4 regions of the Allobosea sp. 10N428 genome follow, and region 2 is predicted to be linked to each of the others. Evidence: predicted binding sites of a transcription regulator. Region 2 holds the regulator's gene; each other region holds the start of a gene.
The links. The regulator LexA, encoded in region 2, represses DNA repair genes until DNA is damaged. The targets are predictions, from matches to a motif close to TGTTCNNNNTGTGTTCNG.

Region 1: a site for LexA is predicted at 1,169-1,186, ahead of AC1DDA_RS25775 (ATP-dependent helicase). Genes of this name have one in related genera too.
Region 3: a site for LexA is predicted at 2,140-2,157, ahead of ssb (single-stranded DNA-binding protein). Genes of this name have one in related genera too.
Region 4: a site for LexA is predicted at 1,224-1,241, ahead of AC1DDA_RS24465 (LexA family protein). Genes of this name have one in related genera too.

Annotation. Positions count from the first base shown of each region.
Region 1 covers NZ_JBFTIC010000015.1:28,211-31,417, forward strand. The annotation lists partial or broken gene AC1DDA_RS25770 (3'-5' exonuclease) at 112-1,103, shown strand; gene AC1DDA_RS25775 (ATP-dependent helicase) at 1,423-3,207, shown strand, end outside.
Region 2 covers NZ_JBFTIC010000002.1:515,400-518,606, reverse strand. The annotation lists gene AC1DDA_RS08870 (ComEC/Rec2 family competence protein) at 1-832, shown strand, start outside; gene lexA (transcriptional repressor LexA) at 826-1,536, opposite strand; gene AC1DDA_RS08860 (molybdopterin molybdotransferase MoeA) at 1,636-2,847, opposite strand; gene moaC (cyclic pyranopterin monophosphate synthase MoaC) at 2,847-3,207, opposite strand, start outside.
Region 3 covers NZ_JBFTIC010000001.1:163,757-166,963, forward strand. The annotation lists partial or broken gene AC1DDA_RS00785 (metal-dependent hydrolase family protein) at 1-1,028, shown strand, start outside; gene AC1DDA_RS00790 (hypothetical protein) at 1,157-1,366, opposite strand; gene ssb (single-stranded DNA-binding protein) at 1,504-2,052, opposite strand; gene AC1DDA_RS00800 (3-phosphoshikimate 1-carboxyvinyltransferase) at 2,218-3,207, opposite strand, start outside.
Region 4 covers NZ_JBFTIC010000011.1:73,269-76,475, reverse strand. The annotation lists gene AC1DDA_RS24470 (SDR family oxidoreductase) at 1-364, opposite strand, end outside; gene AC1DDA_RS24465 (LexA family protein) at 1,260-1,682, shown strand; gene AC1DDA_RS24460 (Y-family DNA polymerase) at 1,679-2,965, shown strand.

The DNA of each region.
Region 1 (3,207 bases), on a different contig from region 2:
AGGACAATGATATCCTCGTTTCCACCCGGTCGCCCGCGCGAAGCGTTGCGCCTCGGCCGCACTTGAAGCCACCGGAGGCTCGCGAGCACCCGCGATGACGAAGGCCGCCAAATGAAGATTGCCTCTACCCAGTTTGACCTGTTCGATGATGCGCCGGGTTACCGGCAGACGCCTAGATCCGCACCGCGCAAGCGAAAGTCGGAAGCTCCACCAGCCCCGCCCGACTGGAAGGATGAGGAGGCCGCGCAACGGCTGGAGCAGGGCGGGCGCTATAGAATCCTGCGCAAGCTCGTGCCGCCTCCGATCATCCCTCGAGCGGAGAGCGCATTTCCGAACCTTGCGGTTCTGGTGGATACAGAGACGACCGGGCTCAATCACGCCAAGGACGAGATCATCGAAATTGGTGCCGTCGCTTTCACCTATGACGACGAGGGAGCGATCGGCGATGTCGTCGGCATCTACAGTGGGCTGCGTCAGCCATCGGGCCCGATCCCGGCAGAAATCACACGGCTGACCGGCATCACGGACGATATGGTCGCGGGTCGCGAGATCGATGTTGCAGCGCTAGACGCGCTGATCGAGCCCGCGGATCTCGTCATCGCCCATAACGCCGCATTCGATCGCCCGTTCTGCGAAAAGCTCTCTCCGACCTTCGCGTCGAAAGCCTGGGCCTGTTCGGTCAGAGAGATCCCTTGGGCGGATCTTGGCTTCGAGGGAAACAAGCTTGGATATCTCGTCGGCCAGTCCGGCTTGTTCCATGAGGGCCACCGCGCGACGGATGACTGCAACGCATTGTTGGAAGTCCTGGCGAGGCCGGTGGGAGAGGGTGGGTCCCGACCCTTTCTCGAGCTCTTGCGATCGAGCGAGCGCAGCCGCGTGTGCATTTACGCTGAGAACGCACCTTTCGACATGAAGGATCATCTGAAGGGCAGGGGATATCGCTGGTCCGACGGCAGCGACGGCAAGCCGCGAGCCTGGTGGATCGAGATCGATGACGAGCTCCAGGGGGGGAGTTTCGCTATCTCCGTACCGAAATCTATTGCTGGGAGGATGCGGAGCCACTGACGATCCGGCTTACTGCCTTTGATCGTTATCGCGCGTAGCCAGCGCTCGTGGTTGGCGGTGCGGGGGAGAATCTCCCTCGGGAGCTTGACTCCCCGGCTGCGATCGTTCTCATAATGTTCTCATTCTCGAGGACGCATCCATGCCGCCAGTCGTGCCAAAACAGGCGCCTGCTCCAATTCCTATGGAGCTTCAGATCGATACCGTTTTGGCGGAGTTTCACGGTGACGCTCCGGCGGCAATCGGGGCCTTGCTTCATAACCGCGATGAGCTCCTGAGGGACGCGGATCGGGCGGCTTCGCTTGGCTTCCTACGCGGCCGGTTTTCGGAAGGGACACGGCCGGTGTCGGAGCCGAAGGCATGAACGCCATCGCCCCGATCAGCTATCTTGATGCGCTCAATCCGGCTCAGCGCCGCGCTGTGATCCATGGCGTTGGCACATTGGCCGCAGCGCCCTTGCTTGTCATCGCAGGCGCAGGATCGGGCAAGACTAACACGCTCGCGCACCGGGTCGCCCATCTTATGGTCAGCGGCGCCGATCCCCGACGGATCCTGCTGATGACGTTTTCGCGCCGCGCGGCTTCCGAGATGGCGAAGCGCGTTGAGCGGATCGCGCGCAAGGTGCTGGGTGAGGGAGCAGGCGTCCTCGCCGACGCCCTGACTTGGGCCGGCACCTTCCACGGTATCGGAGCGCGGCTGCTGCGCGAATACGCCGAGCAGCTTGGTCTCAATCCGGCTTTCACGATCCATGATCGGGAAGACTCGGCCGACCAGATGAACCTGGTCCGGCACGAGCTCGGCTTCTCCAAGACGCAGTCGCGGTTTCCGACGAAAGGCACCTGTCTGGCGATCTATTCGCGCTGCGTGAACACCGAGCTGCCGATCGAGCAGGTCCTGCGCCTGTCCTATCCATGGTGCGCCACCTGGGCAGCCGAGTTGAAGGAGCTCTTCGCTGCCTATGTCGAAGCCAAGCAGAGCCAGAACGTCCTCGATTACGACGACCTGCTGCTCTACTGGGCGCAGGCGGTGACCGATCCCGATATCGCAGCCGACATAGGCGACCGCTTCGACCACGTCATGGTCGACGAGTACCAGGACACGAACCGCCTGCAGTCTTCGATCCTGCTCGCGCTCAAGCCGGACGGCCGCGGCCTGACGGTCGTCGGCGACGATGCCCAGTCGATCTATTCGTTCCGGGCAGCCACGGTCCGCAACATCCTCGACTTCCCGGCCGCCTTCGTGCCGCCGGCCGAAATCATCACACTCGATCAGAACTATCGCTCGACCAGCGCCATCCTCTCCGCGGCAAATGCCGTCATCGACCTTGCAGCCGAGCGCTTCACCAAGAACCTCTGGACTGATCGCGCAACCGGATCGCCGCCACAGCTCGTTCATGTTCGGGATGAAGCGGATCAAGCTCGCTTCATCGCGGAGAAGGTGCTGGAGAACCGCGAAGGTGGCTCGACGCTGAAGCAGCAAGCGGTGCTGTTTCGCGCCTCCCACCACAGCGGGCCGCTCGAAATCGAGCTCACGCGTCGGAATATCCCGTTCGTCAAATTCGGCGGGCTGAAGTTCCTCGACAGCGCACACATCAAGGATCTGCTGGCGCTGCTGCGCTTCGTCGAGAACCCGCGCGACAAAGTCTCCGGCTTTCGCGTCCTGCAGCTTCTGCCGGGTGTGGGGCCGACGTCAGCCCAGCGTGTCCTTGACCATGTGGCACAGGCTTCAGCGCCTCTCGAGGCACTTGAGAACGCTCCGGCTCCTCCGCGGGCAGGCGACGATTGGGCTTCTTTCGTCTCCGCGATCAGCGAGCTGCGCTCCGGTAAGGCCGGCTGGCCGGCCGAGATTGAATGCGCCCGTCGCTGGTATGAGCCTCACCTGGAGCGCATCCACGAGGATGCCGGCACGCGGCAAGCCGATCTCGTTCAGCTCGAACAGATCGCCGGGGGCTATCCCTCACGCGAGCGCTTCCTGACCGAATTGACGCTCGATCCGCCGGACGCGACCAGCGATCAGGCGGGCGTGCCGCATCTCGACGAGGACTACCTGATCCTGTCGACGATCCATTCGGCCAAGGGCCAGGAATGGAAGTCGGTCTTCGTCATGAACACGGTGGACGGCTGCATCCCGATCGATCTAGGTGCC
Region 2 (3,207 bases):
CAACGCGATGGCGCTGCCCTTCGTCTCGCTCTTCGTCATGCCGGCCGCCGTCTTCGGCGTGCTGGCCTATCCCTTCGGGCTGGACTGGCCCGCCTGGGCGCTGATGGGGCTGGCGTCCGATGTCGTGCTCAAGGTGGCGCACTGGGTCGCAAGCATCGACCATTCCACCGTGATGATCGCCGCCTTCAGCCCGGCCGTGCTGACCTGCTTTGTGCTGGCCTTGCTCTGGCTGACGCTCTGGACCACGGCATGGCGCTGGCTGGCGGCGGTCCCCATCGTGCTCGGCGTCGCCATCGCCGGAAAGCCGGAGCGGCCGGAAATCCTGATCGAACGCGACGGTTCGGGGCTGGCGGTGCGGGGCCTCGATGGACGCCTTGCGGTCGCCGGCAAGCCGAGCCGCTTCGTGCTGCAGCAATGGCTGAGTGCCGACGGCGACAGCCGCTCGCCGGACGATCCGACGCTGCGCGCCGGCATCGCTTGCGATCAACTGGGTTGTGTTGCGCAAACGGCCGACAAGCGCATGATTTCCTACACGCGCGACCGGCTGGCGATCATCGAAGATTGCCTGCGGGCCGACCTCGTCGTCACCGCCATTCCCTGGAGCGGCGCCTGCAAGGCCCGGCTGATCGAGCGAATGGGACTGTCGCGCGACGGCGCGAGCTCGCTCTACCGCACGGCGTCGGGATGGAGCAGCCGCATCTCAGAGCCCAGCGCAGCCGATCGGCCGTGGAGCCGCCGACGCGAACCGCGTCTGGCGGCGCCCGCTGCAACGAGCATCAGCATTCCGCCAGCATCCGCCGATGGCGAAGCCGAGGTCGAGCGGCTTCAGTAACGCCGCATCAGATTGACGAGGCGGCCCTGAATCTTGACCCGGTCCGGCCCAAGCACACGCGTCTCATAGGCGGGATTGGCGGCTTCGAGCGCGATCGAGGAGCCGCGTTTGCGCAGCCGCTTGAGTGTGGCCTCCTCGTCGTCGATCAGTGCCACGACGATATCGCCGGTATTGGCCGAGTCCTGCTTGCGGATGATGACGGTGTCGCCGTCGAGGATTCCGGCTTCGACCATCGAGTCACCGCGCACTTCGAGCGCGTAATGCTCGCCGGAGCCGAGCATGTCGGGCGGCAACGAGACGGTGTGGCTGCGGTTCTGAATGGCCGAAATCGGTGTGCCGGCGGCGATGCGGCCCATGACCGGGATCGCGATGGAGGAACGGCTGTCCTCATCAGCGGTGGGGCGGGGTTTGCCGAGATTGGGCTGCGTGCCGAGCCCGCCCTGGACGACCGCAGGGCTGAAACGCGGCCGCTGCTGCGGCGTACCGAGTCCATCGGGCATCTTGATGACTTCGAGCGCACGCGCCCGGTTGGGCAGGCGGCGGATGAAGCCGCGCTCCTCCAGCGCCATGATCAGCCGGTGGATGCCGGATTTCGAGCGCAGATCGAGCGCGTCCTTCATCTCGTCGAAGGAGGGCGGCACCCCGCTCTCACGCAAGCGTTCCTGGATGAAGCGCAGGAGTTCGTGTTGCTTGCGTGTCAGCATGATCCCGCCGGCCCCGGAAAAGCGTAGATTCGAAACAAATCACGAACACCATAACTGTTCGCCTTGTGTTCCGCAACCCGTTCGCGCGAGGGCGCCTGTCTACAGCAGCGGCAGGATACGGCAGAGGTCGCCTATCCTGGCCGGCGCAGCATGGGCCGGGCGGATCGTCAGCGCCTGCGCCCGCGCCAATGTGCCGAGCATGGAGGAATCCTGCCGGTCGAAAGGCGTTGCAACCCAACCATCGGGCGTCAGCGCCAGCTCCGAGCGCAGATAATCCTCACGCTCGTCATTGCCCGGCAGGTCGCGGCCGAGGCGGGCGGGGATGCTGCGATCGCGATCCGCATCGGCCAGGCCGAGCAGGGCTTCGATCAGCGGCAGCACGAAGAGGTGGCCGCAGACGATCGAGGAGACCGGGTTTCCGGGAAGCCCGACCACGACCATCCGGCCGAGCCGGCCGGTCATCATCGGCTTGCCCGGTCGCATCGCGATCTTCCAGAAGCCAAGCGACATCCCGGCCCGCGTCAGCGCCTCCTGTACGAGATCGTGGGCACCCACCGAGGCGCCGCCGAGCGTGATCAGCACGTTGGCATCGGCAGCCCGCGCCATGCCGATCTTGTTGGCGAGATCGGCATGGTCGTCGCGCGCGATACCGAGATCGAGCACGGTGCCACCGGCCTTTTCGACCAGCGCGGCGAGCGCGAAGGAGTTGGAGGCGACGATCTGGTCGCGCCCGACAGGCTCGCCCGGCGCCACCAGCTCGTCGCCGGTCGCCAGGATCGCGACGCGCGGCTTGCGCCGGACCGGCAGCGAGGGATGGCCCATCGCGGCGGCGAGCCCGAGTGCGGCGCTGTCGAGCACGCGTCCGGCCGACAGCAGGGCGTCGCCTTCGCGGAAATCGAGCCCCGCCCGGCGCAGGAACTTGCCTTTGGCCGGGGGCACCCGCACGCGGATGGTGGGGCTGCCGACGCCGTCGGCGTCCTCCTGGATCAGGATGGTGTCGGCACCATCAGGCATCGGCGCACCCGTGAAGATCCGTACGGCTTCGCCCGGCCCGACCGTACCGTCAAAGGCCCGCCCGGCGGCCGATTCGCCGGTCACAGAGAGGGCGGCGCCTTCAGCCATGTCGTCGCCGCGCACGGCGTACCCGTCCATGGCGGAGTTGGCGAAGGGCGGCTGAGTTCTGAGCGCCTTCAGATCGGCTGCGAGCACCCGCCAGGCGCATTGCGCGAGCGGCAGGGTTTCCGCCCCGGTCGGCCCCGGAATGCTATCGAGCAGCGCCTTGCGCGCGACGGGGACCGGGGTGAGCGCCATCAGCGGGCTTTCGCCTCGTAGTCGCCGGACTGGCCGCCGGATTTGTGCAGCAGCCGGATATTTTCGATCCGCATCGCCCGATCGACGGCCTTGACCATGTCGTAGACAGTGAGACAGGCGACGGACACGGCGGTGAGCGCCTCCATCTCGACGCCGGTCTGGCCCTTCATCTTCACCTCGGCGCGCACGCGCACACCCGGCAAGGCCTCGTCGATCTCCAGATCGACCCCGATCTTGCTGAGCAGCAGCGGGTGGCAGAGCGGGATCAGCTCATGCGTGCGCTTGGCGGCCATGATGCCGGCGAGGCGCGCCGTACCGAGCACGTCGCCCTTCTTGGCATTTCCGTCGCGCACGATCGCG
Region 3 (3,207 bases), on a different contig from region 2:
TGACGGGCGAGCCCGGCTCGATCTTCACGGCCTCGACGGCAGAAGCCAATCGCACCCTGCTGCGCGGCTTTACCACGGTCCGTGACGTCGGCGGACCGGTCTTCGCCTTCAAGCAGGCTATCGACGCGGGCATCATCCCTGGGCCGCGCATCTTTCCTTCGGGCGCGATGATCACGACGACCGGCGGGCATGGCGACCTGCGCATGCTGAGCGACATCCCGCGCGATCCGGCGCGCCTCAGCCTGATCGAAAGCATGGGGGCTGCCGCGATCGCGGACGATGTCGGCGACCTCAGAATGAAAATCCGCGAGCAGCTGATGCAGGGCGCCTCGCAGATCAAGCTCGTGGGCGGCGGCGGCGTCTCCTCGCCGCGCAGTCCGCTCGACATGACGACATTCAGCGAGAGCGATCTCCGCGCGGCGGTCGCCATCGCCAGCGACTGGAACACCTATGTCACCGTCCATGCCTACGCGCCGCGCACGGTCCAGCGCGCGGTGGCGGCGGGCGCCGCCTGCATCGAGCACGCCCATCTGATGGACGAGGAAACCGCTGGCCTGCTCGCTCAGAAGGGCATCTGGCTCAGCATCCAGCCCTTCCTGACCGAGGCGGATTCCGTGCCGCTGACGGGGCCGAGCCGCGAGCGGATGCTGCAGGTCTTCGCCAGCACGCCGCGGGCCTACGAACTCGTCCGGAAGCACGGCATCAAGACGGCCTGGGGATCCGACCTGCTGTTCTCGCCCGAGATGACGCCCCGCCAGGGCGTGATGCTCACTCATCTCGGCCAATGGTACAGCAACGCCGAAGCGCTGCGCATGGCGACGGCAGGCAACGCCGAGCTCCTGGCATTGTCCGGCCCGCGCAACCCCTACCCCGGTAAGCTCGGTGTCATCGAACCGGGAGCGCTGGCGGATCTTCTTGTCGTCAACGGAAACCTGCTCGACGATCTCAAGCTCATCGAACAGCCTGATCGGAGCCTCGCCGTCATCATGAAGGACGGGACGCTCTACAGGAATTCGCTGGCCTCGTAGCGGGCTATGCGGATGTCTCAAACGCAACACAGGCCGGTACGCGCGCCCGGGCTGCAAGGCCGGCGAATCCGTGCCGGAAAAGGGAGCACAACGATATGATGGACAGGCGCCTGTTCCTGTTGGGCCTTCTAGGCGGCGTCGGCCTGGCGCCGAAAAGTGCCGCTGCCGAAACCGGATTTCTCCCCGGCGGCGATCGGCCGGTCACGGTAGAGATCGCTCGCGCGCTGGACGAGGCCGACGCCGCCTTCAGCCAGCAGCGGCCGCAATTGCACTACAACCGCCAGCGCCAGCACGGGCAGCCGCCGCGCCATCGTCGTCAGCGCCGGCGTCCGCCGCATTGGCGCCATCGCTGATCGCAAGCAAGCCCGCTCCGCGCCACCCAGCGCCTGAACTGCTCGCCCGTTTGTCAATGAAAAAGGCGCTGCAAAACAGCGCCTTAGTGCCAGTAGCTTTACAAGACTACCGGAGGTGTTAGCTAGAACGGAATATCGTCGTCGAGATGGGTCGATGAGGAACGGCCACCGCCGCCGCCGCCGCCGGACATGGCCGGCTGGCGCGAAGCTCCGCCACCGCCCATCGCGCCGGAGCGGCCGAAGGAGCCACCGCCGCCCGAACGATCGTCGACGTAGCCGCCGCCACCGCCGCCCTCGCTGTACTCATCCGAGCCGCCCTGGCGGCTGTCGAGGATGGTGAGTTCGCCGCGGAAGCGCTGCAGCACGATCTCGGTGGTGTATTTCTCCACGCCGGACTGGTCCTGCCATTTCCGGGTCTGGAGCTGACCCTCGATGTAAATCTTCGAGCCCTTCTTGAGGTACTGCTCGGCCACCTTCGCCAGGTTCTCGTTGAAGATCACGACCGAGTGCCACTCGGTGCGCTCCTTGCGCTCGCCGCTCTGCTTGTCGCGCCAGGTCTCGGAGGTGGCGATGCGCAGATTGACGACAGGCTCGCCGCTGCCGAGGCGGCGCACTTCGGGGTCGCGCCCGAGATTGCCGACCAGAATGACCTTGTTGACGCTACCAGCCATGACAGGCTCCACTTCCTGCGCACTTCACACAAACCGGCCGCTTGACCGGAGCCGAACCCTATCGGCCAATTAAGGCATTATCAATGATGTTCTCGTTTTGTTCAAGCGGTTTTCCCCTATCGAATCGCAGCGCCGGGCGGTCGCCGCAGACGAACCGTCGGAGGGCTATGGCAGGTCGCCCTCCAGCCTGACGCCGAGCGAAGCCAGCGCCCGCCAATAGCCGGGATAGGTCTTGCCGACGCAGGCGGGGTCCAGGATAGTGATGCCGTTGAGCTTGAGCCCCGCCAGCGCGAAGCTCATCGCGATGCGGTGATCGGCATGGCTGTCGATCCGCGCTGGAAGGGTCTGTCCGGCGAGGGCCGGATCGGACGCGATCAGAAGATCGTCGCCCTCCTCCACGCCGAGGCCCGGCCGGATGCGCGACAACCCCTGCGCCAAGGCCGACACCCGGTCGCATTCCTTGACACGCAGATTGGCGATCCCGACGAAGCGAACCGGCCGCCGGTTGAAGGCCGCGAGCACGGCGAGCGTGGGAACCGCATCCTGCATCTGCGAGCCGTCGATGACGTCCGGAAGGTTCGGAAAGCTGGCGATGACCTTGTGCGCGGCGGCATCGGGCTGGGTGAAGGCCGAGGGGGCGACGCCGAGATCGATAGCGCCGCCGGTCAGCACCTCGGCCGCCCAGAGATAGGTGGCGGCGGAGGCATCGGGTTCGACCAGGAAGTCGGCCGCCCTGTAGCCGGTGGGCTCCACCCGCCATGTCGCCGGATCCGGCTGTGAAACCTTCGCTCCGAAGGCCTTCATCACCGCCAGCGTCAGATCGATATAGCCGCGGGCGCCGATTTCCTTGCCGGTCAAGGCGATCTCGACCGGCCCACGCCCGCAGGCCGCCGCCATCAGCAGGGCGGATACGTACTGGCTGGACAAGCCGCCATCGATCTCCACGCGTCCGGCGGGGAAGCTCCCCTGCCCCTGGACCTTGACCGGGGGGCAACCGCTCGGAGCCGTCACCGCGACATCCAATGTCCGCAGCGCCTCGACCAGCGGCGCGATCGGGCGTTTGCGCATGTGCTCGTCGCCGTCGACGATCACGGTGCCGTCGACCAGCACGGCGGCTGCGGTCAGGAAGCGTGTCGCAGTACCGGCGTTGCCGAG
Region 4 (3,207 bases), on a different contig from region 2:
TGACGAGGATATCGATCTTCCCAAACTTTTGGACCGTCCGGGCGACGGCATCGGCGCAGAATGCCTTGTCGCCGACATCTCCTGCGATAGCGATAGCACGACGCCCTTCCCGCTCGACGATGCTCACCGTCTCTTTGGCATCGTCGTGCTCGCTTAGGTAAACAATGGCGACGTCCGCGCCTTCGCGCGCGTAAAGCGCGGCAACAGCGCGACCGATGCCACTATCTGCCCCGGTGATAAGCGCGACTTTCCCGCCCAGGCGGCCGCTCCCGGGATAACGGGGCTCCCATTCCGGCTTCGGCGTCAGCGCAGACTCGTGGCCTGGTAGACCGTCTTCATGGATCATGGGCTCTTTGGAGGACATCGAACAATCCCTGGAAATAGACCGTGGCGCGTCGCGCCTTCGGCCAATCTGCCCCCAGGCCTTAGTCATCGAACAGTCTGGTCAATGACAGGTTCCCGAAATCGGACAGGTTTCAATGGCGGTTTCGTCGCGACAGGCGGTGGCCTGAGAACCGATCCCGCGGAAGTTCGTTTGAGACACAACGACGACGCCCGATGCTCCAATCGAAGGACAAGACGATGATCAGGTTGACACTGGCAGGCGCGGCTGGATGGATGCTCGCAACGCGCCCTGAGTTGCGGGAGCGCGTGGTTGGCGTTGCCCGAGATATCTTCCAGCGTCTCTCAGCGCGCTAGGACAGCTGGCGTCGGACCCATGCCTCTCAACCCATCATCCTCTCTCGCGCAGCTGTTGAACGCCCCTCTCAATGCCGGACGTGTAATCTGGCTCGGCATCAGGCCGGGCCTAGCCGCCTGCAGCTCAAATCCAACGACCGAGAGTCCTCGCAGGAGACGGCCTTAGATTTCCTGCCGCCTTGCAGGAACCAAAGCCGTCACTATCTCGTTGTCCGCGCGGTGTCATATGGCACCTGCCTGCTCTCCGGTTGGATGCGTTGCCGCGGATGTACCGGTCGCAACCGACAGGAGGGCATTGTCAGTTTCCCGGCGATGGCCGGATCCGCCTAGTCCTGACAGATGTCAGAGGCCCGCCGTTCCTCGAACGGCGGGCTTTTTACCCTCTCAAAATGCAAAATGGTAACAAGCTTCGGTACCCGCTACCTGCTACCGACACAGGTATGAATCCCACCTCGAATGCCGTCCTCCGGTCGGATTTCGTGGCCGCTGTGGAGATTCCACGTTGACAGGAATCGGGTGGCTAGTGTTCTTCTTATGTTCTCTTTTTCGAGAACGCCATCATGCTCGCTCATCCGGCCGTCGTCGGCCCTCCTGCTTTTCTCCCTGTCTTTCGGAAGCCCGTTCGCGCCGGCTTCCCCTCCCCGGCCGACGACTATCTGGACGCCCCTATCGATCTGTCGCGCGCCCTGATCAAGAACGCGCCGGCGACCTTCATCATGACAGTCGCCGGCGACAGCGCGATCGACGCTGGTATCTTTGACGGCAGTCTGATCACGGTCGATCGCAGCCTGCGACCTCGCGACGGCGACCCGGTCGTGGTCGACGTGAACGGCGAGCGCTCGGTCAAGATTTTTCGCCTCGTCGGGGGCCGATCATGGCTCGCGTTCGGCAACTGTCGCTATCCCGAATATGATCCTGGACCGGACGCCGACATCGAGATCTTCGGCGTCATAACCAACAGCGTGCGGCGCTTCCGGCGATGACCGCGAGCTTCGCCCTTATCGACGGAAACAGCTTCTATTGCTCCTGCGAGCGCGTGTTCGATCCCAAGCTCAAGGGCCGGCCGGTCATCGTGCTGTCTTACAACGATGGCTGCGCGGTCGCACGCACCAGCGAGGCCAAGGCGCTCGGCATCCGAATAGGCGCGCCGATGTTCATGATCCGCGACTTGGTGAAGCGCGAGGGCGTTGTCGTCTTCTCCTCGAACTACACCCTCTACGGCGATATGAGCCGCCGGATGAACACGGTCTACCAGCGGTTCGCTTCGGACATCGAGATCTACTCGATCGACGAGAGCTTCCTGGATACCGGGCTTGTCGAACCCGAACGCCGCGCCGATTGGGGCAAGGATCTCCGCTCAACCGTTTCGACCTGGACCGGCGTCCCGACCTGCGTCGGCATCGGTCCGACAAAGACGCTGGCCAAGCTTGCAAACAAGATCGCCAAAGGTACGCCTCAGCTCGGCGGGGTCTGCGACCTGACCAGCGCGGAGGCTCGCCGGGAGTGGCTTCGGCTCATGTCGCTCGACGATGTTTGGGGAATTGGTGCCGCCAGCCAAGCCAAGCTCAAGGCTTTCGGTTGCAAGACCGCGGCTGACGTCGCCGCCCTCGATCCGAAGCTCGCCCGCCAGACACTGACCGTCGCCGGCGAGAGGATCATCCAGGAGTTGCGCGGTCACCCGTGCATTGACCTGGAGGCGGTCGCGCCAACCCGCAAAGGCTGCGCCGTGACACGCTCTTTCGCTGGCCGCGTCGATAACCTGGAGATGATGCAGGAGGCAATCGCCTCACATGCAACCCGTCTCGGCGAAAAGCTGCGTCATCACGGCCTTGCCACCGATCATGTCACGGTTTTCTACCACACGTCTCCTTTCGACGGCGGCTCGGCGCGATCGGTATCGACAACCGTGGATTTCCCCGAAGCCAGCAACGACACGCTGGTCCTGGTCCGCGCAGCTAAATGGGGAGCGCGACGGATCTGGAAGCCCGGATATCGCTACGCTAAGGCCGGTCTCATGACCACGGACCTGGTTTCGCTGGAGATGTCGCAGCGCGCGCTGATAGGCTCGCTCGATCGCGATAAGTCTGGACGCCTCATGGCCGCGCTGGACGCCTGCAATGCGAGGCACGGCAGAGGCGCTGTATTCCCCGCGGCTGCAGGCATTGCCCGTCAGCGCAAGGCGTGGGTCACCAAATTCGACAAGCGCTCGCCGCGTTACACAACGCGATTGGATGAGGTACCTGTTGTCGGCTCACGCGCGCACTGACGATGCTAACTTTGAGGCCTGAGCTCCAGACCATCCCGTAATCGCAATCGTTGGAAATGCCGGTTGTCGACAACCTGCGTTGAATGGGACATGCAAGAGGGACTGGGCCGCCCTTTCGGCAGAGGGTGCCAGCATCCTTGACTGAGCTTGTTGCTGCATTGGCGCCGGATAATCGCTTGTGCCAGGGTGATACCGCAGGCGTTCGGGTATGGTGGGCGTTTAGCGGCAGGATGCTATCGCGG